DNA from 2 places in the Geobacillus sp. C56-T3 genome. Region 2 is predicted to be linked to the other one. Evidence: a T-box and tRNA genes for the amino acid it is inferred to sense, from the RefSeq annotation. Region 2 holds a T-box; the other holds one or more tRNA genes.

Region 1 (10,285 bases), 1.4 Mb from region 2:
TCATAATTCTTCAAAAAATCCCTTGTCTCCCCCCATACGATTTATGCTAAAATGGAAGCTGGATGTCCCCAAATCTGCTGCACACATGCCCACGGATGATCAACTCCTTTGGCAAACCCTTCACCAACAAGGTCCAGACAGCGTTAGGAAAGCAACAAAAGCCATGAATAGCTGTTTTGAATCACCGTCAATCCACACTTGGAAAGGATGATCCATATGGAAGCATTGCTTACCCAAATTTTAGATCGGCTCGATCAACTCCATTCGAGCGTCGGCGTCTTGACATCCGACGTCAACGAGATGAAAAATCAACTGAACAAGATCGAAGCGAGAGCGGGCAGCATCGAAGAGAGAGTGAACAGCATCGAGGCGAGAGTAGACAGCATCGAATCAAGAGTAAACAACATTGAAGCCAACATGGCCACCAAAGACGAACTCGCCGAGCTCCGATCCAAAGTGGACGACATCGAAGCGAAAATGGCCACGAAAGACGAACTCGCTGAACTTCGCTCCACTGTGAACGGACTCCAGTCCAACGTAAACGAAATTCAAGCGAAGATGGCGACCAAAGAGGAACTGGCTGAACTCCGGTCCAAAGTGAATGAACTCCAATTCAAAGTGAACGAACTTCAATCCAATGTAAACGAAATTCAAGCAAAGATGGCGACCAAAGACGATCTCGTTCCTATTCGACAAGCGGTCATGGAAATCGATCAAATTGTCAAAAGGATCGAAGTCAACCAAGAACGCCACGAGCACATTTTGGCCATCCTCTCCAAACGCTCGATTGAACATGAGGCATCCATCGCCAGCCTGCGGCAAGCGCAATAACTCGACAAGGGAACAAATGGACAAGGGGCGAGCTGTGCAGCGCAACATGGAAAAAACATTCCTTCCAGACACGAACCGCGGGGGCTGTCCGAAAGAAATTCCCCCAAATCAACACAACAACTTGACAGCGTTTGAACCATGTTTAGGATATCCACAGGGGCACTCATCACATCCGGGAAGGCCAAGCGTCTTCCCGGATGTGTCTGGCTTGAAACATGCTTGTCTTCAGGCGACATCTCATCCATCAACATTTTTTGTCAGCCCTTTCGTTTGCCGTTCTTATTCTTCCTGCAAAACTCTCTACATGATGTACGTCTTATTCCGATTCATGTTTCAAAAAACACAAATTTTCCACTTCTCCACACACCCCGTCTCCTTTGATTTGCCGCTCCAGCCATGAAGCCGAAAAAGCGTTGGGCGCGGTTCTCCTCCTTCGCAACGAATAAACCAAATGATTCCGATCATGCTAAAGACGGAAAAAAACTCGAAACAGACCAGGCCATTTTTTATACGAAAACCGGTGCGGTCATTCGCGCGAAATCGGTCATGCGTGTATGACGAATATCCAAACTGCTATTTCGTCTATGCCTATGGAGACAACGGAGCCGTCTACAGCATGGTGCTCGCCAAATGCTTGCGCGACTGGATCGCGGCCGGCCAAAGCGACAACGCCCAGCTCTACTTGCCGGACCGTCCGCTTGTCTCGGCGTTGTCTTCGTAATTACTTGTTTTCGGAATCCAACGAATTGTTTGGGCGCGTCATCGACAAGCTGCCCCCTCTCCCCCCGTGCTGGGAAGAGGGGGACAGCTTTTGCTTCGCATGCGGCAAAACGCTTTTATTCATCTTTGATCCGAACGTCGAATTCCGTTCGTTCATGGGCGTCTTTTATTTGAATCATCCAAGTGTCCGCTTGTTTGTCATAATGAACAGCCCGAATCACAGGAATCATATGCTCGAGCCGACTCTCTTCTTGTTTCAACGCTTGGCGAATCGCCTCCTCCTCCGATAAGCTGGCGCCATCACGCGGAGAGCTTGGCACAACCAATACTTTGCCCGCCTTCCCTTGGCCTGGATACGATTCAGCAATCCCCCCATCTATCCAAACTTGAACTTTTTGACCAATGTTCACCCGCGCTGGTGCACTAGAAACCAAGATGGCATTATAAAACTCTTTAAGCCCGCCTGTGGAACGAAAATCTTGCGGATCAGAACTGACAACCAAAATGCTCCCCCCTTCTTTTCTCACGACATACCCTTCAATGGCATAGCGGTCAGTTTGCCCGCTACAACCTGCCAACCAAACACTCCACACGGCGGCAATGAAAGCAAGCCATCTTTTCAGCCCAATCTCCTCCTCCTTTGTTATCATTAGTCGCATTTACGAAAAAATCGTTTCACTCTTTTATGAAAAGCTCCAGTTTGTCAAATCCATCATGGGTACTAAAAAAACATGATGATTGACGAAATCATGGATGATCTAGATGGTAGAAATGCAAAATTCGTGCAAAATTTTTTCGGATTCTATCGTTTTTTCGGAATTCCCAGAAAATGAAAAACGACCGCAAACGCGGTCGTATCAAGGGTTCCACGATTTTAGATCGTGGGCTATCGAATTCCAAGGATGCCGATGGTGGGAGTCGAACCCACACGGGGGGCTACCCCACACGATTTTGAGTCGTGCGCGTCTGCCAATTCCGCCACATCGGCGCGACAATTAACAATTTACCAAATCATCTTTCAACTGTCAACACTTTTTTATTCATTAGATATGAAGGCGGCACCCGGATTCGAACCGGGGGTAAAGGTTTTGCAGACCTCTGCCTTACCACTTGGCTATGCCGCCTTGATCGAGAGCGGAAGACGGGACTCGAACCCGCGACCCCCACCTTGGCAAGGTGGTGTTCTACCACTGAACTACTTCCGCATCCGTGGCTGGGGTAGCTGGATTCGAACCAACGCATCACGGAGTCAAAGTCCGTTGCCTTACCGCTTGGCTATACCCCAACGCTGTAAGTGAAGGGCGACTAGTGGGAATCGAACCCACGCATGCCAGAGCCACAATCTGGTGCGTTAACCACTTCGCCATAGTCGCCATAATCATGATAGGAATGGCAGGGGCAGTAGGAATCGAACCCACACCGGAGGTTTTGGAGACCTCTGTTCTACCATTAAACTATGCCCCTTTGTTAAGATGGTGGAGGGGGACGGATTCGAACCGCCGAACCCAAAGGGAGCGGATTTACAGTCCGCCGCGTTTAGCCACTTCGCTACCCCTCCAAGGAATGGTGCCGACTGCAGGACTTGAACCCGCAACCTACTGATTACGATTCAGTTGCTCTACCAATTGAGCTAAGTCGGCATAATTATGATATAAATCGTGGCTCATTGTTCATTTGTTGTGTCCCTTCCTCTACCAGCCAATTCGAAGAAGCTGGGTGCGTCGGGACAACTCGCAACCGATTCGATGAAGCGGATGCTCGTCTCTGCCAATAGAGCTAAGTCAGCTTGCTATCAATTATATGGTGGCTCGGGACGGAATCGAACCGCCGACACAAGGATTTTCAGTCCTTTGCTCTACCGACTGAGCTACCGAGCCGTATCTTATTTTTCCCTTGTTCGTTGATGACTTTTGTGTCCCTTCCTCTACCAGCCAATTCGAAGATGCTGGGTGCGTCAGGACAACTCGCAGCAGATTCGACGATGCGGATGCTCGTCTCTACCGACTGAGCTACCGAGCCATATTAAGTTTTACGCTACTTTACTTGTGCTGCATTGTGCCTCTTCCTCTGCCAGCGGATTCGAAGATGCTGGATGCGTCGAGGCAACTCGATGCGAATTCGATGAAACGGATGCTCGTCTCTACCGACCGAGCTGCCGAGCCGTATTTCACCGATCACATGATTCGTTGCATCATGCATTTTTGGAAAGATGGCGGTCCCGACGGGACTCGAACCCGCGATCTCCTGCGTGACAGGCAGGCATGTTAACCACTACACTACGGGACCAATTTTGGTTGCGGGGGCAGGATTTGAACCTGCGACCTTCGGGTTATGAGCCCGACGAGCTACCGGACTGCTCCACCCCGCGACGATAAGAAAGTAAATTAATTTGCACAATGCTCTTATCGTTGTTGTTCGTCGCCTCTTCCTCTACAAGCTGATTCAAAGATGCCAGATGCGTCGAGGCAACTCGAAGCGGATTCGATGAAGCAAAGGCTCGTTGCTCCACCCCGCGATGATGAGAAAGCAAGTCAGCTTTTATATTAAGATGGTGGAGGATGACGGGATCGAACCGCCGACCCCTTGCTTGTAAGGCAAGTGCTCTCCCAGCTGAGCTAATCCTCCACAAAGAAGTGACCCGTACGGGATTCGAACCCGTGTTACCGCCGTGAAAGGGCGGTGTCTTAACCACTTGACCAACGGGCCATGCTGATGGATAATGGCGGAGAGCAAGGGATTCGAACCCTTGAGGCGCTATTCACGCCTACACGATTTCCAATCGTGCTCCTTCGACCACTCGGACAGCTCTCCACGATGGCTCCGCAGGCAGGATTCGAACCTGCGACCAATCGGTTAACAGCCGATTGCTCTACCACTGAGCTACTGCGGAATCATAACGACGGTCAATTCTCCCAACAAGATGTCCTGCCTCTTCCTCTGCCAGCCGATTCAAAGAAGCTGGACGCGTCAAGGCAACTCGCAGTTCATCCGATGATGCAAATGCTCGTCACTGAGCTGCTGCGAAATGACATCTCTTTAGACATTTACTATTATAATGATTCGCGCTGAGCTGTCAAGAGTTTTTTCATTCCCTCAAAACTAGATAACCGTCGGAAGAAGCCGCTCGCCTGCGCTTTTCGCTGTCTAGTTCCGGCCGCCATCGGCTCGCGACGCTTCGGTCCTGCTGCGGCGGGCTAAGCCCGCTCGCAGGCCCTCCAGCGCACCTCGCCGATAAGCGGGCGGCCTCCACTTTTCTTGCTGTCCAGTTCCAGCGCCTAGCTCTCTTCTGCCAAATAACCTTCCCCCTCGGGGTGCAAGCACCCCAGCGGGTGAAGAACATTTGGCTTCGAGAGCTAATCGCGGCGCTTTCACTTTTCTCACTAGGTCAAGCCCTCGATCGATTAGTATCCGTCAGCTCCACGTGTCGCCACGCTTCCACCTCGGACCTATCGACCTCGTCATCTTCGAGGGATCTTACCCGCTTCACGCGGTGGGAAATCTCATCTTGAGGGGGGCTTCACGCTTAGATGCTTTCAGCGCTTATCCCGTCCGCACATAGCTACCCAGCGGTGCCCCTGGCGGGACAACTGGTACACCAGCGGTGCGTCCATCCCGGTCCTCTCGTACTAAGGACAGCTCCTCTCAAATTTCCTCCGCCCGCGACGGATAGGGACCGAACTGTCTCACGACGTTCTGAACCCAGCTCGCGTACCGCTTTAATGGGCGAACAGCCCAACCCTTGGGACCGACTACAGCCCCAGGATGCGATGAGCCGACATCGAGGTGCCAAACCTCCCCGTCGATGTGGACTCTTGGGGGAGATCAGCCTGTTATCCCCGGGGTAGCTTTTATCCGTTGAGCGATGGCCCTTCCATGCGGAACCACCGGATCACTAAGCCCGACTTTCGTCCCTGCTCGACCTGTCCGTCTCGCAGTCAAGCTCCCTTGTGCCTTTGCACTCTCCGAATGATTTCCAACCATTCTGAGGGAACCTTTGGGCGCCTCCGTTACCTTTTGGGAGGCGACCGCCCCAGTCAAACTGCCCACCTGACACTGTCTCCCACCCCGTTAAGGGGTGCGGGTTAGAATTTCAATACCGCCAGGGTGGTATCCCACCGCCGCCTCCACCGAAGCTGGCGCTCCGGCTTCCCAGGCTCCCACCTATCCTGTACAAGCGATACCAAAATTCCATATCAGGCTGCAGTAAAGCTCCACGGGGTCTTTCCGTCCTGTCGCGGGTAACCTGCATCTTCACAGGTAGTATAATTTCACCGGGTCTCTCGTTGAGACAGCGCCCAAGTCGTTACACCTTTCGTGCGGGTCGGAACTTACCCGACAAGGAATTTCGCTACCTTAGGACCGTTATAGTTACGGCCGCCGTTTACTGGGGCTTCGGTTCGCACCTTCGCTTCCGCTAAGCGCTCCCCTTAACCTTCCAGCACCGGGCAGGTGTCAGCCCCTATACGTCGCCTTTCGGCTTCGCAGAGACCTGTGTTTTTGATAAACAGTCGCTTGGGCCTTTTCACTGCGGCTCTTCAGGGCTCTTCACCCCAAAGAGCACCCCTTCTCCCGAAGTTACGGGGTCATTTTGCCGAGTTCCTTAACGAGAGTTCTCCCGCGCGCCTTAGGATTCTCTCCTCGCCTACCTGTGTCGGTTTGCGGTACGGGCACCTCTTCCCTCGCTAGAGGCTTTTCTTGGCAGTGTGAAATCGGGGACTTCCGGATCCATCCGTCGCCGTCACCGCTTGGCCTTATGATCCGCGGATTTGCCTGCGGATCAGCCTCACGGCTTGGACAGGCTCTTCCAGCCGCCTGCTCGCCCTATCCTCCTGCGTCCCCCCATCGCTCAAACGGGAAGAAGGTGGTACAGGAATCTCCACCTGTTGTCCATCACCTACGCCTTTCGGCCTCGGCTTAGGTCCCGACTAACCCTGAGCGGACGAACCTTCCTCAGGAACCCTTAGGCTTTCGGCGCAGAGGATTCTCACCTCTGTTTTCGCTACTCATACCGGCATTCTCACTTCTAAGCGCTCCACCAGTCCTTCCGGTCTGGCTTCTCTGCCCTTAGAACGCTCCCCTACCGATGACCAACGGTCATCCCGCAGCTTCGGCGGCACGTTTAGCCCCGGTACATTTTCGGCGCAGAGTCACTCGACCAGTGAGCTATTACGCACTCTTTAAATGGTGGCTGCTTCTAAGCCAACATCCTGGTTGTCTCGGCAACTCCACATCCTTTTCCACTGAACGTGCACTTCGGGGCCTTAGCTGGCGGTCTGGGCTGTTCCCCTCTCGACCACGGATCTTATCACTCGCGGTCTGACTCCCGGGCATAAGTCATTGGCATTCGGAGTTTGACTGGGTTCGGTAACCCGTTTTGGGCCCCTAGCCCAATCAGTGCTCTACCTCCAAGACTCCTAAACCCGAGGCTAGCCCTAAAGCTATTTCGGGGAGAACCAGCTATCTCCAAGTTCGATTGGCATTTCACCCCTACCCACACCTCATCCCCGCACTTTTCAACGTGCGTGGGTTCGGGCCTCCAGCCGGTGTTACCCGGCCTTCACCCTGGACATGGGTAGATCACCTGGTTTCGGGTCGACGACGACGTACTCACACGCCCTGTTCAGACTCGCTTTCGCTGCGGCTCCGCCTCTTCGGCTTAACCTCGCACGCCATCGTCACTCGCCGGTTCATTCTACAAAAGGCACGCCATCACCCATCAACGGGCTCTGACTACTTGTAGGCACACGGTTTCAGGTTCTCTTTCACTCCCCTCCCGGGGTGCTTTTCACCTTTCCCTCACGGTACTGGTGCACTATCGGTCACTAGGGAGTATTTAGCCTTGGGAGATGGTCCTCCCTGCTTCCGACGGGATTCCTCGTGTCCCGCCGTACTCAGGATCCGCTCGGGAGGGAACGAAGTTTCGACTACAGGGCTCTCACCTTCTCTGGCCGGCCGTTCCAGACCGGTTCGTCTACCCCGTCCCTTTCTCACTCCCATCGTGAGCGGTCCTACAACCCCAAAAGGACACGCCTCTTGGTTTGGGCTGTTCCCGTTTCGCTCGCCGCTACTCAGGGAATCGCGGTTGCTTTCTTCTCCTCCGGGTACTAAGATGTTTCAGTTCCCCGGGTGTGCCCTCCATGCCCTATGGATTCAGGCATGGATACTGCCCCATTACGGACAGTGGGTTCCCCCATTCGGACATCTCCGGATCAACGCTTGCTTACAGCTCCCCGAAGCGTTTCGGCGTTTGCCCCGTCCTTCATCGGCTCCTAGTGCCAAGGCATCCACCGTGCGCCCTTTCTAGCTTAACCTATTGCGCTCTCGGCTTCTTCCTTATGTTAATCGGTTATCTAGTTTTCAAGGAACGAAGTAGCTCCTTTGAATTCGCTTCTTCGCTGGTTTGCGTCGAGGAATCCAGCTTCTCTGAATTCACTTGTAGACGCAGACGCAAAGCAACTGAAGGAATTGCTCATTCCTTCAAAACTGAACGAAACAGAAGCGCGATGGATTGGTAGGTTGGCCATTACGGCCTCCGCTTTTCGGATTGTCTAGCTCCGGCCGCCATCGGCTCGCGACGCTTCGGTCCTGCTGCGGCGGCGACAGCCTCCTCGCAGGCCCTCCAGCGCACCTCGCCGATAAGCGGGCGGCCTCCGCTTTTCATCCTTAGAAAGGAGGTGATCCAGCCGCACCTTCCGGTACGGCTACCTTGTTACGACTTCACCCCAATCACTTGCCCCACCTTCGGCGGCTGGCTCCCTTGCGGGTTGCCTCACCGACTTCGGGTGTTGCAAGCTCTCGTGGTGTGACGGGCGGTGTGTACAAGGCCCGGGAACGTATTCACCGCGGCATGCTGATCCGCGATTACTAGCGATTCCGGCTTCATGCAGGCGAGTTGCAGCCTGCAATCCGAACTGAGAGCGGCTTTTTGGGATTCGCTCCCCCTCGCGGGTTCGCAGCCCTTTGTACCGCCCATTGTAGCACGTGTGTAGCCCAGGTCATAAGGGGCATGATGATTTGACGTCATCCCCACCTTCCTCCGACTTGTCGCCGGCAGTCCCTCTAGAGTGCCCAACTGAATGCTGGCAACTAGAGGCGAGGGTTGCGCTCGTTGCGGGACTTAACCCAACATCTCACGACACGAGCTGACGACAACCATGCACCACCTGTCACCCTGTCCCCCCGAAGGGGGAACGCCCAATCTCTTGGGTTGTCAGGGGATGTCAAGACCTGGTAAGGTTCTTCGCGTTGCTTCGAATTAAACCACATGCTCCACCGCTTGTGCGGGCCCCCGTCAATTCCTTTGAGTTTCAGCCTTGCGGCCGTACTCCCCAGGCGGAGTGCTTATCGCGTTAGCTGCAGCACTAAAGGGTGTGACCCCTCTAACACTTAGCACTCATCGTTTACGGCGTGGACTACCAGGGTATCTAATCCTGTTTGCTCCCCACGCTTTCGCGCCTCAGCGTCAGTTGCAGGCCAGAGAGCCGCCTTCGCCACTGGTGTTCCTCCACATCTCTACGCATTTCACCGCTACACGTGGAATTCCGCTCTCCTCTCCTGCACTCAAGTCCCCCAGTTTCCAATGACCCTCCACGGTTGAGCCGTGGGCTTTCACATCAGACTTAAGGAACCGCCTGCGCGCGCTTTACGCCCAATAATTCCGGACAACGCTCGCCCCCTACGTATTACCGCGGCTGCTGGCACGTAGTTAGCCGGGGCTTCCTCGTGAGGTACCGTCACCGCGCCGCCCTCTTCGAACGGCGCCCCTTCGTCCCTCACAACAGAGCTTTACGACCCGAAGGCCTTCTTCGCTCACGCGGCGTCGCTCCGTCAGGCTTTCGCCCATTGCGGAAGATTCCCTACTGCTGCCTCCCGTAGGAGTCTGGGCCGTGTCTCAGTCCCAGTGTGGCCGGTCACCCTCTCAGGCCGGCTACGCATCGTCGCCTTGGTGAGCCGTTACCTCACCAACTAGCTAATGCGCCGCGGGCCCATCCGCAAGTGACAGCCAAAGGCCGCCTTTCAACCAAAGACCATGCGGTCTTCGGTGTTATCCGGTATTAGCTCCGGTTTCCCGGAGTTATCCCGGTCTTGCGGGCAGGTTGCCCACGTGTTACTCACCCGTCCGCCGCTGACCAAACCAGAGCAAGCTCCGATTTGGTCCGCTCGACTTGCATGTATTAGGCACGCCGCCAGCGTTCGTCCTGAGCCAGGATCAAACTCTCCAAAGAAAGTTGATTGGCTTTTGCTTTGGCCAAAGCGGCCTCCGCTTTTCGAATTGTCTAGCTTCGGTCCGCCGCCGCTCGGGGTCAAATAACCTTCCCCCTCGGGGTGCAAGCACCCCTGCGGGTGAAGAACATTTGCCCGTCGCGATCGCCAGGATGGCGATATTTCGCCGTTGCCCGCAGGACGCGGGCTGCTGTTAGGCGAAATACCGGACCTCCGCTTTTCGTCGCGCTTCGTTTCGTTCAGTTTTCAAGGAACAAGCTTTCGACTGTTTTGTCTCTCTCAAACAGCTCTTTTATGTTAGCATAACATCTTTTTCGATGTCAACTGCTTTTTTTGCTTCGCATCGCTGTCAAACAACCTCTTCGATCAGCGACGTTTTCTAATATACCACCTTAACTCGAAAAAAGCAATACCTTTTTAAAAAAATTTTAGGACGCGCTGATCCATCCCCGTTCCCTCTTCTCCATCCCACAGGAAAGCGTTCTTTTCCTAAAAAAGGGGAATGAACACC
Region 2 (10,285 bases):
CATCCCGGCCGTCAAACGGAAGCCAATGAACATGCTCGAGCACCGGGATTTTCGGCGGAAGTTTCGCATGCCGCAAGTTTTGATCTTTATACGTCCGGTCGCTCGCCATCGGGGCGATGATCGCCATGAGCGTCAAAATGATAATCATCACGAGCCCCACGATCGCTGCCTTGTTTTCCCGAAGGCGAAGCCAAGCATCCTGCCAAAACGTCAAGCTCGGACGATTGATTTTTTCCTGCTCACCGACGTTCGGCGGGGCGGGCTGAAACCATTCCGGTGAAAGTTGTTCGTATTGTTGTTTCGCCATCATTTTTTCCCTCCCGCTAACCGGATGCGTGGGTCGACAACCCCGTACAACACATCAACGATAAAGACGGCCAAAATCAACAAGGCGGAATAAAACAACGTCGTTCCCATAATAACCGGGTAATCGTTCAGTTCAATCGAACGGACAAACTGCTCTCCAAGACCAGGGACAGCAAACAGTTTCTCAATGACAAGCGTTCCCGTCATTAAATTGACGGTCATCGGTCCTAAAATGGTAATGACGGGGATAAGCGAGTTGCGGATGGCGTGCTTGATGATAACCCCCGCCTGGCTGATCCCTTTCGCCCGAGCCGTCAAAATGTAGTCAGAGCTTAACACTTCAAGCATTTCCGTGCGCATAAAGCGGGCGATGCTGGCGATGACCCCGACAGACAGCGCCAATGTCGGGAGAATCGTATATTTGAAGCCTTCCCAAAAGGCGACCGGAAGCCATTGCAGTTTCACAGCGATAAAATATTGCAAAAACCCCCCTAACACAAACGACGGGATCGAGGCGCCCAACACCGCAATGACCGTAGCGGTGTAATCTTCCCAATGATTATGTCGAATCGCCGCGACAATTCCGAGAATCAACCCAACGATCGTCCCAAAAACAATCGCCTGAAACCCGAGCTGGGCCGACGGGCCGATTCGATCGCTGATGAGCTCTGTCACTGGGCGGTTGTCATATTGGAACGATACCCCCAAGTCTCCTTTCAACAAATTCCCTAAATATTGAATGTATTGAACAGGCACGGGCTTATCCAATCCGTACTCTTTTAAAATAAGCGCCTTCTGTTCCGGCGTTAATTTCTCTTGGTTCTGAAGCGGCGAACCAGGCAACAGCTTCATTAAAAAGAACGTCAACGTAGCAATGATAAACAACGTGATGATCATATAAACGAACCGCTGAAGCGTATACCGCGCCATGACCGCACCTCCTCTGCTTTTCTATAATCTTCGTTGTTTTTCGACATTTTTCGCCTTATCAGTCAAAAGGAGAGTATATGCCTATGCATATACTCTCCTCCGCATCTCTCAAGAGAACGGTTACTCAATATACGCCCATTTCAAGCTGTAGTCGGCGCCAAACGTGTGCGTGACGAAATCTTTGACGTATTCGCGTTGCAAATACGCAGCGCCGCGTTGGTACAGCGGAGCGATCGGCATTCCTTCAAAGACGATTTTTTCTGCTTTCAGCATCGCATCCCAACGAGCTTGCTCGTCGTTGGCAAGCGTCGTTTGCGCGTCTTTGATCAGCTTGTCGTACTCAGGATTCGACCAGCCTGTTTCGTTGTGCGGGCTTGTCGACGTCCAAAGCTGCAGGAACGTCATTGGGTCTTGATAGTCCGGACCCCAGCCGGAGAACGACAAATCATATTGCATGTTGCTTTCGAGCTTCAGTTTTTGTGCAAACGGTTGTTGCTTAATGTTGATCGTCAAGCCCGGCAAGTTTTGTTCAAGCTGCGCTTTCACATACTCGCCGATTTTCTTCGCGTTGTCGGTGTCATAGTTCAGCAGTTCAAGCGTAAATTTGTCTTTGCCCAGCTCTTTTTTCGCTTGCTCCCACAGTTTTTTCGCTTCGTCCAGATTGTAATTGACCAAATCGCCATTCACATCGCGGAAGTCTTTGCCATCCGGACCGGTGACGAAGTCTTTCGGAACGGTGAACTTCGCCGGAATCGAACCGTTGTTCAAGAGCGTATCGACCATCGCTTGCGTGTCGATTGCCATCGCAATCGCTTTGCGGGCGTTGACGTTGTTCAACGGCTCATGTTTCGTGTTCATGCGCAGCCAGTAGAGCGACGGGTCCAACTTCGTATGGAAGTTTTTGTCGTTTTTATACTTATCGACGAACTCCGCCGTCAAGCCGACGCGGTCCACTTGTTTTGTTTCATACAAGTTGACGGCCGTCGCCGTGTCTTTTACGACTTTCACATTGACTTTTTCCAGCTTGACGTTGTCTTTGTCCCAGTAGTTCGGGTTTTTCGTATATACCCAACCTTGTTCGTGCTTCCACTCGCTCAACACGAACGGGCCGTTGTACAATGTTGTATTCGCTTCCAATCCATATTTGTCGCCTTGAGCTTTGACAAATTTTTCGTTTTGCGGCATAAACGTGCCAAACGCTGTCAAGCCGACGAAATACGGAACTGGGTTTTTCAGCTCGACTTTAAGGGTGTAGTCATCAAGGGCTTTGACGCCGACTTGGTCAAGCGGCACCTTGCCTGTGTTGGCTTCTTCCGCGTTTTTAATGTCGTACATAATGTACGCATATTCCGATTTCGTCTTCGGATCAAGCACGCGCTTCCAAGCGAATTCGAAATCGTGCGCCGTCACCGGATCGCCGTTGGACCATTTGGCATCTTTGCGGAGCTTGAATGTATACGTTTTGCCGTCTTGGCTCACTTCATAGCTTTCCGCGATCCCTGGCACCGGCTTGTTGTCTTTGCCTAAACGGTACAGACCTTCCATGACGTTGTTCAAGACGATAAACGATACTTGGTCGGTGGCGAGCGCCGAATCAAGCGACGGGATCTCTTGGCTTTCAAGCAAGTTCAGCACCTGCTCCTTCTTCTCCGCCGGCTTTTCGCCGCCCTGGCCGCCTTGGGCGTTGTTGTTGTCCTTGCCCCCGCCGCACGCCGCTAAAAACGTCGACAGCGCGAGAAGCAGAACGAGGAATAAAGAGAATCGCTTCTTCACTAAAAAACCCCCCTTAAAGTTTATGTAGTGTATTACAAATCTTCTGAACCATTTGATTTCAGAAGATTGTACTTACATCGCTTATTATATCCTGTGTTAGTATATTTGAAAAGGATTTTTTTATTTTCTTAAATAAAAAAATTTCAAACTACTTATTACAAACGGGATGAGGATCGGATTGCATTTACACCTGCATTGTAACGACTTTTGCCACAATTGTAAACAAAAAATTTCTGCCTACAGAAAAAAGAAAACGCTTACAATATAATTTTTTTGCCCTTCCTCTCAGCTTCGAAGCAAATCTCTCCTGAACTTCCATGTTTCTTCTATATTTTTCAATATAATTTTGTTAATAATTTTGACAATCTTCCCGCCCATATGATTTATGATAAAATAAGCAGTGAGAAGGGAAAGGCGGGAACAGACGATATGAAACAAACGGCTGTGCGGATTGGATGGCTCGTCGCCGCGATGCTGGCGGTGAGCGCACTCATCGTAATAGGGCAAGGAGCATGGACCACGGTGGCCTTTATTAACGTTTCGTTTTTGCTCTCCCTTTTGCCTCTGTCGCTTGGCGGGCTTTTGTTTGTTTATGAACGCGGGTTTTTCAGCGGATTCGCATACGGGTTTCGCCGATTGCGCAGGAATCGAACGAAGGTGGAGCGGTATCTTGAGGAAGCGGCAGCAGAACATGAATCGGATGAGCTGCTCGGTCCGCGGCGTTTCGCCATCACGTATCCGCTTCTCTTTTCTGGTCTGCTTCTGTTTCTGGCGATGATTGCCGCCGGATATGCCGTGCAATAAGGTTGCAACAGCTGAATGTTTTCCGTATAATATAAGGCAAATCTAGGATCAACCGAGCGATGAGAAAGAAGAGTACATATTGGCGATGCCTTCAGAGAGCTTGTGGACGGTGCGAACAAGCGGCTAGCCATATGGAATGGGCTTTCGAGCTTCCCGCCGAACCGGCGACGCAGTAGGCGAGGACGTTTCCCCGCGTTACAGGGACCATGCGCTAAGCATGGGCTGAGCGATTGCGCTTGTCGGCGCAATAAGTAGGGTGGCACCGCGGTCCTACCGTCCCTATCAGAGGGCTGGCAGGGCCTTTTTTATTTTTGCTTGAGGGAGTGAAGATCGATGAAAACCATTTTTTCCGGCATTCAGCCAAGCGGCGTCATCACCCTTGGCAACTACATCGGGGCGCTGCGGCAGTTTGTCGAGCTGCAGCATGAATACAACTGCTATTTTTGCATCGTTGACCAACACGCCATTACGGTTTGGCAAGACCCACACGAACTGCGGCAAAACATCCGCCGCCTCGCCGCTTTGTATTTAGCAGTCGGCATCGACCCGACGCAAGCGACGTTGTTCATCCAGTCAGAAGTGCCGGCGCACGCTCAAGCCGCTTGGATGCTGCAGTGCATCGTTTATATCGGCGAACTTGAGCGGATGACGCAATTTAAAGAAAAATCGGCCGGCAAAGAGGCGGTCAGCGCCGGACTGCTCACGTACCCGCCGCTGATGGCCGCTGACATTTTGCTTTATAACACCGACATCGTCCCGGTCGGCGATGATCAAAAGCAGCATATCGAATTGACGCGGGATCTGGCCGAGCGCTTCAACAAACGGTATGGCGAGCTGTTCACGATCCCTGAGGCGCGCATTCCGAAAGTCGGCGCCCGCATCATGTCGCTTGTCGACCCGACGAAAAAAATGAGCAAATCCGACCCCAACCCGAAAGCGTACATCACACTGCTTGACGATGCGAAAACGATCGAGAAGAAGATCAAAAGCGCGGTCACCGACTCGGAAGGAACGATTCGCTACGACAAAGAAGCGAAGCCAGGCATTTCGAACTTGCTCAATATTTATTCGACGCTATCCGGTCAATCGATCGAGGAGTTGGAGCGGCAATACGAAGGAAAAGGATACGGCGTCTTCAAAGCCGACCTCGCTCAAGTCGTCATCGAAACGCTTCGACCGATTCAAGAGCGGTATCACCATTGGATGGAAAGCGAGGAGCTTGACCGCGTGTTGGATGAAGGGGCGGAAAAAGCAAATCGGGTTGCATCGGAAATGGTGCGCAAAATGGAGCAAGCCATGGGGCTCGGGCGGCGGCGGTAAATAGCCGCGTCCAGCGAAGCCATACAAAAACGGGCAGGCGCCTATCGCCTTGACCCGTTTTTTAATTGACTTTTGGTTCTTGCTCCATTTCCCACAGTTTTTCGAAAAATGGCTGCCCTTTGATCAAGTTTTCGCACAGCTGCTCATGCCGTTCAGACCACCCGTATTTCGTCTCGTTATACAATTGTTCCCACGCTTCATCAAAAGACATTTTTTGAATAGCGGCGTATTTTTCCGGCGCCCATTCCGTATACCAATAGCGCATCTGGGCAGTATTTTTTGTCGAATAAAGCTGGTCAAGCGCCATAAACAACAGCTGTTTCAACTGCCGCTCTTTGCGCGTGAGTCCGCACATCAGTTCCGGAGCCGGCGATAAAATGTGGTATTCTTTTTCATACCTCGGCAGCGGATAGTCCCGTTCCTCCGCTTCGGCCGCCATTTCGTAGACGAGTTGTTCCTGACGCGGAATGAGACGGCTTTTGCGAATCGGGATTTGATAACCGATTGTATCGACAGCCAAAACGCCGGCGCCGTCCGTGACAACGAAACAATAGTCCAGCTGAATGCGTTCATGGTTTTTGCGGACATACGCCTTCTGATGCACATCGTCTAGCAGCGGTTTTGGAAGATCGGACAAGCTGTTTTCAATGTAATGAAACAGGGCCGGGGATACTTTTAACAGCGGCACTTGGTCGAGCAGCTCGATTTGATCGTCCTTGCGCCATTCATGGAAATGGCAGACGTTGTATCCGTTCTCTTCTCCTTCAAACCAGTTGACCCAAATGTCGTGCAGATAAAGCATGCGAGACCCCTCACTTCCAGACGTGTTTGTCCATCAGTATAGGCAGAGGGGGAGAATTTTATTCCATTTCGTCCTCTTTTCCCCTCTAGGGGCTGCGGCTTGGAAACGTCAAGCTCCCCCACATCAAAAGAAGGCCAATAGGGAATAAATAACATTCCACCCTTGTCGAAATATAAGATAAGTATTCGCTAAAACCGCGCTCTGGAGTGATGATGTTCAAATAGGTGATCACCATCATGCCGCCGACGACCGAAAAACCGAAACCGACCAAATAAAAAAACAGGCGGATCACCGGGCTTTCCCTTCCTTCTTGTCCACGTCCTTGTTCTACATATATGTCGGCGCCATGGACAACATGCCTGTTTGCGCCCGATGTCCCTAAGATTCTTGTGATAACCGGACAGCGGCGGTCGCCATGCGGTTTCGAGCTAAGACGCTCCCTGTTCGCCTGAAAAGCCCGCCAACTCCGCGATGTCTTTCGCTTCCATCGTCATCAATTGGGCGAGCGAATATCCTCTTTCTAGGCAACGGCGGACGATGGCATACCCAACGGCATAGCCCCCCATTTTCGGATGCCATCCAAGTCCGTACAAAATGCGGGAAGTATTATGTCGGCAGGGAAAAGACGGTGAAACAAAACAAAAAAGAGAGCCTGACGCTGAACCGAACCCGCCGTTAGTCACGCGTTTTCAGCTCTGCTCAACCAAGGCTCTCCTTTTCATCCATTACACATATTTTTTAAAAATCAATGTCGCATTATGGCCGCCAAATCCAAATGAGTTGCTTAAGACCGCACGCACGTCTTGCTTGCGCGCTTCATTCGGCACATAGTCAAGGTCGCATTCCGGATCCGGTGTTTCGTAGTTGATCGTCGGCGGAATGATGCCGTCGCGGATCGCCAGCACGGAGAAAATCGCTTCCACCGCGCCGGTCGCTCCGAGCAAATGCCCGGTCATCGACTTCGTCGAGCTGACGGCGAGCTTATATGCATGATCGCCGAATACTTCTTTGATCGCCGCCGTCTCATACTTATCATTGTACTCGGTGCTCGTGCCGTGGGCGTTGATGTAATCGATCTCCTCCGGCTTCAGGCCAGCGTCATGAAGCGCTTGGCGCATCGCCCGCACGCCGCCTTCGCCGCCCGGAGCCGGCGCGGTGATATGGTACGCATCGGCGGTCGCACCGTAACCGACAATTTCGGCGTAAATCTTCGCGCCGCGGCGCAACGCGTGCTCCAATTCCTCAAGAACAACGATGCCTGCTCCCTCACCCATGACGAAACCGTCGCGGTTTTTGTCAAATGGGCGGCTCGCCGTTTTTGGATCTGGATTGGTTGAAAGAGCCGTATTGGCGCAAAAACCGGCGAACGACATTTTCGTAATCGGCGCTTCCGTCCCGCCGGTGATCATGACATCGGCGTCGCCGCGCTGAATGACTTTAAACGCATCACCGATCGAGTTCGCCCCGGTCGCGCAAGCGGTCACCGTGCACGAATTGATCCCTTTCGCTCCGAGGATGATCGATACTTGCCCAGCGGCCATATCCGGGATCATCATTGGCACGAAAAACGGGCTCACTCGGCGATAACCGCGCTGCTGGAAAATCTCAAACTGCTGTTCAAACGTCTCCATGCCGCCGATGCCAGAACCAATCCAAACACCGACCCGTTCAGCGTTGCTTTCATTAATGTCGAGATTGGCATCTTTGACCGCCATGAGCGCCGCAGCGACGGCGAATTGGGTAAATCGGTCCATCTTCCGCGCCTCGCGGCGGTCGATAAACAGCGATGGATCGAAGTCTTTCACTTCCGCCGCCACTTTCGCCGGAAAGTCGTCCGGATTGACGCGGGTGACAATGTCGATGCCGGACTGGCCGGCGATAATGTTTTTCCACGTCGTTTCTGCGTCATTCCCAAGCGGGGTGACGGCGCCTATGCCTGTCACGACGACTCGTCTTTTTTCCATCGTTTCCGTCTCTCCTTTTATTTCGATAATATACGTGCCGTTAACGGCCCCAGCGCAAAGCGATCGCGCCCCACGTCAGCCCGCCGCCGAATCCGACCATAATGATGAGATCATCGTCATGGATTTTGCCCGCTTCCAACTCTTCTACAAGCGAAATCGGAATGGATGCGGCCGACGTGTTGCCATATCGACGGATGGTTGTCGATATTTTCTCTTCTGGCAGCTCGAGCCGCTGTCTGGCCGCTTCGACGATGCGAATGTTCGCTTGATGCGGAATGAGAAAGTCGACATCGTCTTTCGTGAGCCCGGCTTTTTCAAGCACACGCACGCTTGATTCTCCCATTTGCCGGACGGCGAACTTGAATACTTCACGGCCGTTCATGACGATATATTCGTCTTTGTATAAATGTTTTCCTCCTGTTCCGTCAGCTCCCAACTCGAAAGATAAAATCCCGCGCCCGGGCGACACCGGACCCATGACGACCGCTCCGGCGCCGTCGCCGAACAGCACCGCCGTGTTGCGGTCGGTCCAATCGGTGATTTTCGATAGTTTGTCTGCCCCCACTACTAATATATACTTGTAGGCGCCTGTGTCAATAAATTGGGCGGCCGTGACCATCCCGTACATAAACCCCGCGCAGGCAGCGCTAATATCAAGCGCAGCGGCGTTGACGGCGCCAAGCCGCTCTTGCAGCATGCAAGCGACCGACGGAAACGGACGGTCCGGGGTGACGGTGGCCACTAAAATGAGATCAATATCCTTCGCCTCCATGTCAGCGTCTTGAAGCGCCCTTTCTGCGGCAAAATACGCCATATTGGACGTATCGATGTCATCCGGAGCGATGCGGCGCTCCTCGATCCCGGTGCGCGTCCGGATCCATTCATCCGATGTATCCATCATTTTTTCCAAATCAAAGTTGGTCAACACTTTTTCCGGCACATAGCGGCCGACCCCGATAATTCCTGCTCCCATATCATTCATCTCCTCTTTCTTTCCCAAAATGGCAAAAAAACGCTCACGCTGACAACCAAACTTGAATGTACAATCAGTCTACATCACCAATTATTATTACTTGGTACTAATTTTAGCCGAAAGAGCGTGGATGCGCAATAGAAAACGAAAGTTGAACCAGCGCTTTCCGTTCCCCTAAGGCATTTGTCCAAACCGCTTTTTCCTTTCTGCCATACAATACAAATACGAGCAACCATCGCATGAAAGGGAGGATCGCCCATGGCCAACGGCGAAGCACAAGAACAACATCACGAACGGCAAGACCGTTTTTTCCGCCTAATGTTCGGATCTTTTCCTTCTCGCGCAACCGGCGAGCGCGAAGATCAAGGGAGCGGGGCAGAACCGCCTTTACTGCCGAACATCGATTTCATGAAGCTGTTTGAAAACGTCAATACGCTAGCCGACTCATTGCAACAATTAAAACCGCTCGTGAAAAAGATCACCTCGCTCGTCGACTTATTGAAAAAATAGCAGGGGCTGGTCCAAAAGAGCGGCAATGCCCCTATCTGAGGCAACACGGAAAAATAGACCACCTCAAAAATCCGGTAAAACCAAGGGTTTCAGAGGTGGTCTCTTTCACATACTTCGATTAAATTTCATCAAAAAGGAACTTTTGAGTCAGCTCCTGCCCTTGTCATTTACGGGAGTTCATTGTATTGGCAGAAAAATTGCCCGATTTGCCGAGCCAGTTGGCGCCGTTTCTCCGGCAGCTCGTAAACGACGCGCACCCGGTTGTTTGTCGTTTTCATCCATTGTTCATATTTACGGCTATGCAAGGCGGATGGATACGGGCTCACTCCGGCCAGCTGCCAAATCGTCACCGGAACGTCATGAGGACTGAGAAAGAGGGACGGAACAGCCTCGAGCACCTCCTCTTCTTTCAAGCCATAGGCAGTCGCGATTTCCCTCACCATCCGCCGGTACACGAATGGATGTTCCTGTTCATAGTCAAGCTGGGCGCGTACGTCAAGGCAAGGGTTGATCATGGCGACGGCGCGGATTTGACTTGGCATGGCGCCAAGCAGTTGCAAGGCAACGAGCGCGCCCATTCCTTCGGCAACGATATAGATGCGCTGGTTCACAATTTCGCTTTTCAACACCGAGTAAATGAGTTGGCGCGCCAGCCGGACCGCTTTCGGACTTCCCCAATGCCGGCCGTACAAATGGGACGAAAAGACCGTATACCCACGTTCCAACCAATCTTCCAGCCATTGGCGCCGCCCCGGATGCTCGAGCCAAAAACTCGTCTGTTCGTTCACAAAATGGTCGCCGTCGCCCATTAAAAAAAGGGCAAACCCATTTGGGCGCTCCGGCACGTGAACGATGCACCATTGCTCATCGAGTTGAAAAAACCGCCGTTGTCCTGCCATCGTT

The links. A T-box is a leader RNA that pairs with one kind of tRNA and senses whether it is charged. The one in region 2 lies ahead of trpS (tryptophan--tRNA ligase), so its partner is inferred to be a tRNA-Trp.
Region 1: it has a tRNA-Trp gene. The T-box ahead of trpS (tryptophan--tRNA ligase) is inferred to sense a tRNA for this amino acid. The anticodon was not compared.

Annotation. Positions count from the first base shown of each region.
Region 1 is NC_014206.1:629,123-639,407, reverse strand. It holds gene GC56T3_RS03365 (hypothetical protein) at 217-831, shown strand; partial or broken gene GC56T3_RS19560 (FAD-binding oxidoreductase) at 1,382-1,552, shown strand; gene GC56T3_RS03355 (YobA family protein) at 1,668-2,201, opposite strand; tRNA gene GC56T3_RS03350 (tRNA-Leu) at 2,455-2,539, opposite strand; tRNA gene GC56T3_RS03345 (tRNA-Cys) at 2,605-2,675, opposite strand; tRNA gene GC56T3_RS03340 (tRNA-Gly) at 2,685-2,756, opposite strand; tRNA gene GC56T3_RS03335 (tRNA-Gln) at 2,762-2,836, opposite strand; tRNA gene GC56T3_RS03330 (tRNA-His) at 2,852-2,924, opposite strand; tRNA gene GC56T3_RS03325 (tRNA-Trp) at 2,942-3,015, opposite strand; tRNA gene GC56T3_RS03320 (tRNA-Tyr) at 3,025-3,109, opposite strand; tRNA gene GC56T3_RS03315 (tRNA-Thr) at 3,116-3,191, opposite strand; tRNA gene GC56T3_RS03310 (tRNA-Phe) at 3,353-3,428, opposite strand; tRNA gene GC56T3_RS03305 (tRNA-Asp) at 3,762-3,837, opposite strand; tRNA gene GC56T3_RS03300 (tRNA-Met) at 3,843-3,919, opposite strand; tRNA gene GC56T3_RS03295 (tRNA-Val) at 4,101-4,176, opposite strand; tRNA gene GC56T3_RS03290 (tRNA-Glu) at 4,186-4,257, opposite strand; tRNA gene GC56T3_RS03285 (tRNA-Ser) at 4,272-4,362, opposite strand; tRNA gene GC56T3_RS03280 (tRNA-Asn) at 4,367-4,441, opposite strand; rRNA gene GC56T3_RS03270 (23S ribosomal RNA) at 4,933-7,862, opposite strand; rRNA gene GC56T3_RS03265 (16S ribosomal RNA) at 8,219-9,776, opposite strand.
Region 2 is NC_014206.1:2,874,640-2,884,924, forward strand. It holds gene opp3C (oligopeptide ABC transporter permease) at 1-310, opposite strand, end outside; gene opp3b (oligopeptide ABC transporter permease) at 307-1,236, opposite strand; gene GC56T3_RS14195 (peptide ABC transporter substrate-binding protein) at 1,357-3,009, opposite strand; gene GC56T3_RS14200 (DUF3899 domain-containing protein) at 3,439-3,813, shown strand; T-box leader at 3,864-4,097, shown strand; gene trpS (tryptophan--tRNA ligase) at 4,147-5,133, shown strand; gene GC56T3_RS14210 (YjbA family protein) at 5,195-5,935, opposite strand; gene GC56T3_RS14215 (hypothetical protein) at 6,021-6,227, opposite strand; partial or broken gene GC56T3_RS18875 (DUF2268 domain-containing putative Zn-dependent protease) at 6,364-6,555, opposite strand; gene fabF (beta-ketoacyl-ACP synthase II) at 6,661-7,899, opposite strand; gene GC56T3_RS14225 (beta-ketoacyl-ACP synthase III) at 7,940-8,872, opposite strand; gene GC56T3_RS14230 (hypothetical protein) at 9,131-9,382, shown strand; gene GC56T3_RS14235 (alpha/beta hydrolase) at 9,550-10,285, opposite strand, start outside.